Regions from separate parts of the Mucilaginibacter sp. NFX135 genome, predicted to be linked through region 1. Evidence: riboswitches for the same ligand, from Rfam matches in the RefSeq annotation. Region 1 holds a riboswitch; the other holds the start of a gene.
What was found. Region 1 has a riboswitch for cobalamin ahead of ACNURT_RS15435 (TonB-dependent receptor plug domain-containing protein). Riboswitches for the same ligand answer to the same signal wherever they lie in the genome.
Positions count from the first base shown of each region.

Region 1 (3,422 bases):
TAAGATATATTGATGATGTTGGATCTGTAACATTTAAAGCCTGCTGATAAGAGTAATTAACACTTAATGAGCCCTTCCATTCTTTTGCGAGTTTAGCCTGTGTTTTTAAACCAACGTCAAGACCTTTGATATCAACCGTGCCCAAATTTTGTATAGAGCCATTATAAGCGTCTTTAGGTATAAACACGATCTTATTGGTTACATGATTGTAATAGGCATCTGCGGTAAGGGTTATATAGCTTAAAAAGCCATTCAAAGCTTTACCGTACGTTGCGCCCGCGTCAAACTGTTTGGTAAATTCAGGCTTTAAGTTTGGATTCCCGACCCCACCATAGTACAGGTCATTAAAGGTTGGGTTACGAAATATAGATTTATAATAAACCCGCAACTGAAAATTAGGGCTCTGAAAAGGCCGCAAAGTAGCCATTAGCGTAGGCGAATAAATATTTCGTTTAGGTGCCGGGCGACCGTTTTTCACTGTTTCGGAGATATTACTATTCAATAAACTTCCCTGCAAGCTCAATTTCCCCAAGGTGATGTTAGAGGCTAATACATTTAGAAAAGTAAGCCTTGTGGGATACGAAAAACTTGGAAGATCGGCATTGATGTTATTAACCGCGAAATCCAAAGCATAAGAAATCTCCCAGTTAGATGTAAGATGATAAGCCAGCGCAGCAGATTGGTAAAACTCCCGTTGTCTGAAGTGCTGATCCAATTTTCCTGCTTCATTTAAAAAATCAGGATCAAGATAGTGGAGCTGGCCTTGAGATACTTTAGTATTTAACAATAAATGAAAGCCATCGCTCCAAATATGCTCATAACCAGCCTGTGTAAAAAAATCACGGTTCCAGAGCCGGCTTCTTGAAATTGATGCATTATAGAGGATCACCGCACCTGGAAGTCCGCGGTCGGAATTATAATAATTAATATGCAAATTGAATTTATTACTATCGCTTTTGGCCCAATACAAAGCTCCGTCTACTTGCTGAGCGCTAATATCTCCATTGTTACGTGTACGCACGGAATCGCCGCCGCCCCCCACGGCATTATATTTATAACGTCCGTTAGCATTTTCAAGATAACCGTTCATAATAAACGACCAACGCTCATTGATTCGTTGCTGCCACTGTAAATACGGATTTACCAAGCCGAAAGAACCTGTTTTTATACCAGCAGTAAACTGATACGTTTTATTTGCACTTAAAGAAGGTTGTACAGTTTTTATCGCAAGGATGCTTGCGGAAGCAAATGAACGCGCCGGCATACAAATAGTAGTTGGCTGACCATTGTATAATATAATTTGCTGCACATTGTTCAAATTTAGCTTACTCAGGTCAATCTGGCCATTTTCAGCATCGTTGATCTGGATCCCATCGTATAAAACTGCTGTATGATTGGCGCTCAACCCTCGTACAGAAACTGTTTTTAAACCGCCGATGCCACCATAATCTTTCAAAATAACACCACTAAAGTTCCGGATGGCATCGGCAATATTAAATGCGCTGTAACGCACAAAATCATTTGCTGATATCTGCTGAGATGGTGTAATGGTTTGTATTTGAGGTATGATAAAACTGTTTACATTCACCTCTTTCAGTTTTTTGGAAGTATCAGCCTGGGCTAATACCCTATTAGGTAAAGCCAATAAAAAACCAGTCAGTACAACTAATAAAAGTTGAAAGCTAATTTTCAAATCACATGTATTTCTTGGCATTTTTCCTTCGCAACAACTATGCAATAGGGCGACACAAAGTTTGAACAGAAACCACGACAAAGGGATTTCACATTCAAGCTTCAATCCCCGAAAGCTATGAATAATATAAGTGCCTGGGCAGGTATTCTGACTTACTCCCCAAGTTGCCCTGCCTTCCCGCCCCTTTTTCATTTCAAGGACAGTGACAATTAGAATGGGCAATGGTTAAAGAGCTTACAGCTGCGGGACAGTTACGGATTCATCACCGTATTCCCTTTTAATTCTTTTATTAAGAAACCTAAAGCGCAACAAAAGTAGGATAAGTATTAACAACTACAAAGTAACAATCTGTATATTTATAATAATGAAATTGTACGCTACGCTTCTGTTATTCATAATCACTGTTACACCTTGCCTTGCCCAGCAACCTGATACCATTTTTTTAAAAGGGCTTTTACAGGGTCACCCGGAGCTATTTAGTGGAATACTGAACCATCCTACCCAAAATGAGGTGCAAATATTGTATACACAGATCGATCGGGATAAAAACAACATACCCCATTTTAAATCATATAGTTACCGCCTGAATGCTCAACATTATTTTTATCCTGCAAGCACAGTTAAACTGCCAACTGCCATTTTCGCGCTCGAAAAACTGCATGAACTGCACATTAAAGGATTAACCCCAAGATCAGTCATTATCACCGACAGCGCCTTTACCAAACAAACCAGGGTAAAAATCGATACTTCATCAGCAAATGGATTGCCCAGCATAGAGAATTATATCAAAAAAATATTACTGGTGAGTGATAATGACGCTTTCAATCGCCTATATGAATTTGTTGGCCGCGAAGAGATCAATCGTAAATTAAAAAAATACCAATTGTATCATACCCGTATTGTAGGCCGCCTTTCTGTAGGCGATGCCGGAGAAAACACCCGGCACACTAACCCTATCACTTTTTACAACGGAAACAAAGTAGTTTATCATAAAAATGCGCTATATGATAGCTTGAATTACCCCATGCACCTGGATAATATGATTATGGGTAAGGCCTATCTCGATAGTAGTGACCGCCTGGTTAATAAGCCTTTTAACCTAAGTGAAAAAAATGTATACTCCATTGCCGACCAGCAACAGGTTTTAAAAAGATTACTTTTCCCACTGACATTTCCAGCAGATCAGCGGTACAACCTTACTTTTGCTGATTACGCTTTTATATACCGTTACATGAGTACATTCCCTACCGAAAATACAAAACCAACCTACAATCGGCCAGAATATTTCCCGGCATACTGCAAGTTTTTATATTATGGTGGCGACAGTACCGCTGTAATTGAGCCTAACATCAGGATATTTAATAAAGTAGGTGACAGCTATGGGTATGATATTGATAACGCCTACATTGTTGATTTTAAAAATAATGTAGAGTTTTTACTCACCGCGGTGGTACAATCAAATGAGGATGGGGTTTACAACGATAATAAATATGAATACACTACGGTTTGCCTGCCATTTTTAAAAAACCTGGGTCGTGTTATATATCAGTATGAATTGAAAAGGCCCAAAAAGTATCAACCTGATTTAACTCAATTTAAATTTAATTACGCTCCGGTAAAATAACTTCATTTAAAAAAAACTTAGCTTAGGGTATACTGTTTAAATTCTACAATCATTTAAACAATACTATGGCAACTACAATTGTAAAATATACCGATAATTTCCCTG
Region 1 covers NZ_CP183412.1:3,669,711-3,673,132, forward strand. Annotated here, with positions in the region: gene ACNURT_RS15435 (TonB-dependent receptor plug domain-containing protein) at 1-1,693, opposite strand, end outside; cobalamin riboswitch at 1,813-2,010, opposite strand; gene ACNURT_RS15440 (serine hydrolase) at 2,058-3,317, shown strand; gene ACNURT_RS15445 (SRPBCC family protein) at 3,383-3,422, shown strand, end outside.

Region 2 (3,422 bases), 1.4 Mb from region 1:
CCAAAGGTATCGCGGATGTCTTTGGCGGCAGCAACGGGGTCGGGATTACCATCGGGGCCTTCTGGATTTACATAGATCAATCCCATCTGTACGGCTGCAAGCGGCTTTTCGAGGTTGCGGGAGTGGACATCGCCATCGGCATCCTCGTCTGTCACCAACACGCCATGACCTTCCTGTACGCCAGGAGAACCATGTGCATAGCGCAGGTCGCCGCCCAGCCAGGTAGTTTCGGCACCCCAGTATACTGATTCATCTGCCTCCCATGCGTCTTCACGACCACCGGCAAAGCCAAAAGTTTTAAAGCCCATTGATTCCAGCGCTATATTGCCAGTCAGGATCAACAGATCGGCCCATGAAATTTTGCGGCCATATTTTTGTTTGATAGGCCAAAGCAACCTGCGGGCTTTATCCAGGCTCACATTATCGGGCCAGCTGTTCAATGGTGCAAAACGCTGCAGACCAGCGCCAGCGCCTCCACGCCCGTCGCCTACGCGATAGGTTCCGGCACTGTGCCATGCCATACGGATAAACAAACCACCGTAATGACCAAAATCTGCCGGCCACCAATCCTGAGAGTCGGTCATCAGGGCATGAAGGTCTTTTTTCACTGCTTCCAGGTCGAGGCTTTTAAAGGCTTCGGCATAATTAAAGTCTTCACCCATGGGGTTTGATAACGAAGAGTGCTGACGGAGGATATTCAGTTTTAACTGATTGGGCCACCAATTATGGTTCCTGGTGCCGCCGCCACCAACATTATTCTTCATGCTGCCATTATGAAAGGGGCATTTACTGATGTCATTTGATTCGTTTTCCATTTTTATAAGTTTATGGTATCGGATTTAATTTCAAGAGGTATTCCTGACGATGATAAAATTAGGATATTGAAGTCAACAATCACAATCGATTAATTCTATAATCAATAGGTAAAATCTATGAGGACAGTACCTTGCTAAACACCTACTTACCTATGATCGTTCATAAGGTAACAACCAATTCCCAACCTTTTGAGAACCGTTCCCGGTATTGTAACAAACGGGCATGTACTTGTTTCAGCGCGTTAACCATGTTTGCCGGTAATTTATTATTACGGCAGGCCATAAATTCGTCTGTTCGGGTTATGCGGATGTTGGTTTCTTAGTATAATTATTATTGTACCTCATCTAATTCCTGAAGCTTTTCTTTTACGAATGCTGAGTGCTCTGTTCCCCATTTATCAATTTGGGATAAAATGGGGAGGATGCTTTTACCAAGATCGGTAAGCCGGTATTCGGTTTTCTTTGGATACACATCTTCGGAATATTTATCAACAACATCAAAGGACAGCAATTTTAAGCGAACGGCGTAAGAATTATCCCGATGAGACACGTAGAAAGAAAGGCACGCCAGGATGGCTTGCTTTTTTGTTTTCTTATACTCAGGACGACAAACTTCTTTATAGCTTAGATAAATTCTTTAAAACACACCTGCTATGGTAACAAGGGCGTTGGCCAGTTCATCATTAACGCTTACGGCGCAGGCCAGTACGTTTTTAACGCCATGATGATAGCCGTTGCTGATCTGCACCAGGCAGGTGCCGCAGCTGCCCATGCCACAGCATAAACCAAAACCAGGGATGGCCAGCTGATCGGAGATCAGTGTCATCAAGCTATAGTACTGGTTAGGGTAGGTCTGTACCTCGGTAATGTGACCCTGGTAGGCTACTTTGAATCGGATAGTGTTTTCTGTTACCGGCATCTTTGGGAAAATGACTATTCAAAAGAAAAACTATTTTGTGATTTAACCTAATTGATGCAAATTTTACTCCCATCCAAAACTTATCCTATGGCAATTTCCTATTGCATCTTAACAAGCTGTTGCATTAAAGCCTATATTTGTTGTAATAAAGTTCTTTACTTTTTTTCAGCAGTGTGGTTTCCTGCCTTTACCGGGCAGGGATTAATAAGGAACCGTGTGCAAATCACGGGCTGTCGCGCAACTGTAAGTAACTATAAAAAATTGATGCCCTTTACCAGGTCCATTGACCGCCAGCCGGCGGTTGAGAAGGATGGCAGCAATGTTACAAGCCAGGATACTTGCCCCACTGTATAAAAGACAATGCTTTCGCGTTTTGAAGCAGTAGTCAAAGAAAAAGAATAGCACTATGGGCAATCATCGCCTGTGGGCTGTGCTTTTGCCTTTTATTACCATTTCCCGAAAGCATACCGAAAACCGTAAGGAGCATTAATTCCATTTAATGTTTAACCAAAAAAGTTTTATGCGTATGCTCAAAAACAATCTCGGGTATCCTCGTGTAGGTGCCCTCCGTGAACTCAAAAAGGCCAGTGAAGTATACTGGGCCGGTCAATCCACCCGTGATGAGCTGTTTGCCGTTGCCCGTAAACTACGTATTAGTCATTGGCAAACCCAGGTTGATGCCGGTATCGACCTTATTCCCTGTAACGATTTTAGCTTTTATGACCAGGTATTGGATACTTCGCTCATGCTGGGTGTTATCCCAGAGCGTTATACCCCGGTTTTAACCCAGAACAAGGCCAATGCCGAGATCGACCTGTATTTTGCCATGGCCCGCGGTTATCAAAAAGACGGCCTGGATGTAACCGCCATGGAAATGACCAAATGGTTTGATACCAATTACCACTACATTGTACCCGAGTTTGTACAGAACCAGCAGTTCAGGTTGTTTTCTGAAAAGGTATTTGATGAATTTACGCTTGCCAAACAACATACCGGTACCACACCCAAGCCGGTGCTGATCGGTCCGGTAAGTTACCTGTTACTGGGTAAAGAGAAACAGGCGGGTTTTAACAAGATCGACCTGATCAAAAAACTGGTACCGGTTTATATCGAAGTATTGAAACGCCTGAAAGAATACGGCGCGGTTTGGGTACAGCTGGATGAGCCTTTCCTTGCCCTTGATTTGACTCAGCAGGAAAAAGAAGCTTTTGCGTATGCCTACGCCGAGATCAGCAAAAATACTCCGGGTATTAAAATATTGCTTACTACTTATTTTGAAAGCCTGAAAGATAATACCCAGCTGGCGGTAAACCTGCCGGTAAGTGCGTTGCATATCGACCTGGTGCGCGCCCCGCAGCAACTGGACGAAGTACTTACCCTGCTTCCCGAAAAACTGAGCCTGTCATTAGGTGTGATTGACGGCCGCAATATCTGGAAAAACGATTACATCAAATCCATATCGCACATTAAAAAAGCTATTACGGTATTGGGTAAAGACAGGGTGATGGTAGCGCCAAGCTGCTCCCTGCTGCATACCCCGTTTGACCTCGACCTGGAAACCACCATCAACACCGAAATCAAAAATTGGATGGCCTTTGCCAAACAGAAGCTGAACGAGGTGAACGAGCTGGCTCAGATCATCGAAGGTAATAACGATATGCTGCAGGCCAATATTCAGGCTATCAGCA
Region 2 covers NZ_CP183412.1:2,300,659-2,304,080, forward strand. Annotated here, with positions in the region: gene katG (catalase/peroxidase HPI) at 1-815, opposite strand, end outside; gene ACNURT_RS09940 (hypothetical protein) at 976-1,098, opposite strand; gene ACNURT_RS09945 (winged helix-turn-helix transcriptional regulator) at 1,147-1,326, opposite strand; gene ACNURT_RS09950 (2Fe-2S iron-sulfur cluster-binding protein) at 1,453-1,734, opposite strand; cobalamin riboswitch at 1,892-2,095, shown strand; gene metE (5-methyltetrahydropteroyltriglutamate--homocysteine S-methyltransferase) at 2,261-3,422, shown strand, end outside.
Region 2: another riboswitch for cobalamin. It lies ahead of metE (5-methyltetrahydropteroyltriglutamate--homocysteine S-methyltransferase); the one in region 1 lies ahead of ACNURT_RS15435 (TonB-dependent receptor plug domain-containing protein).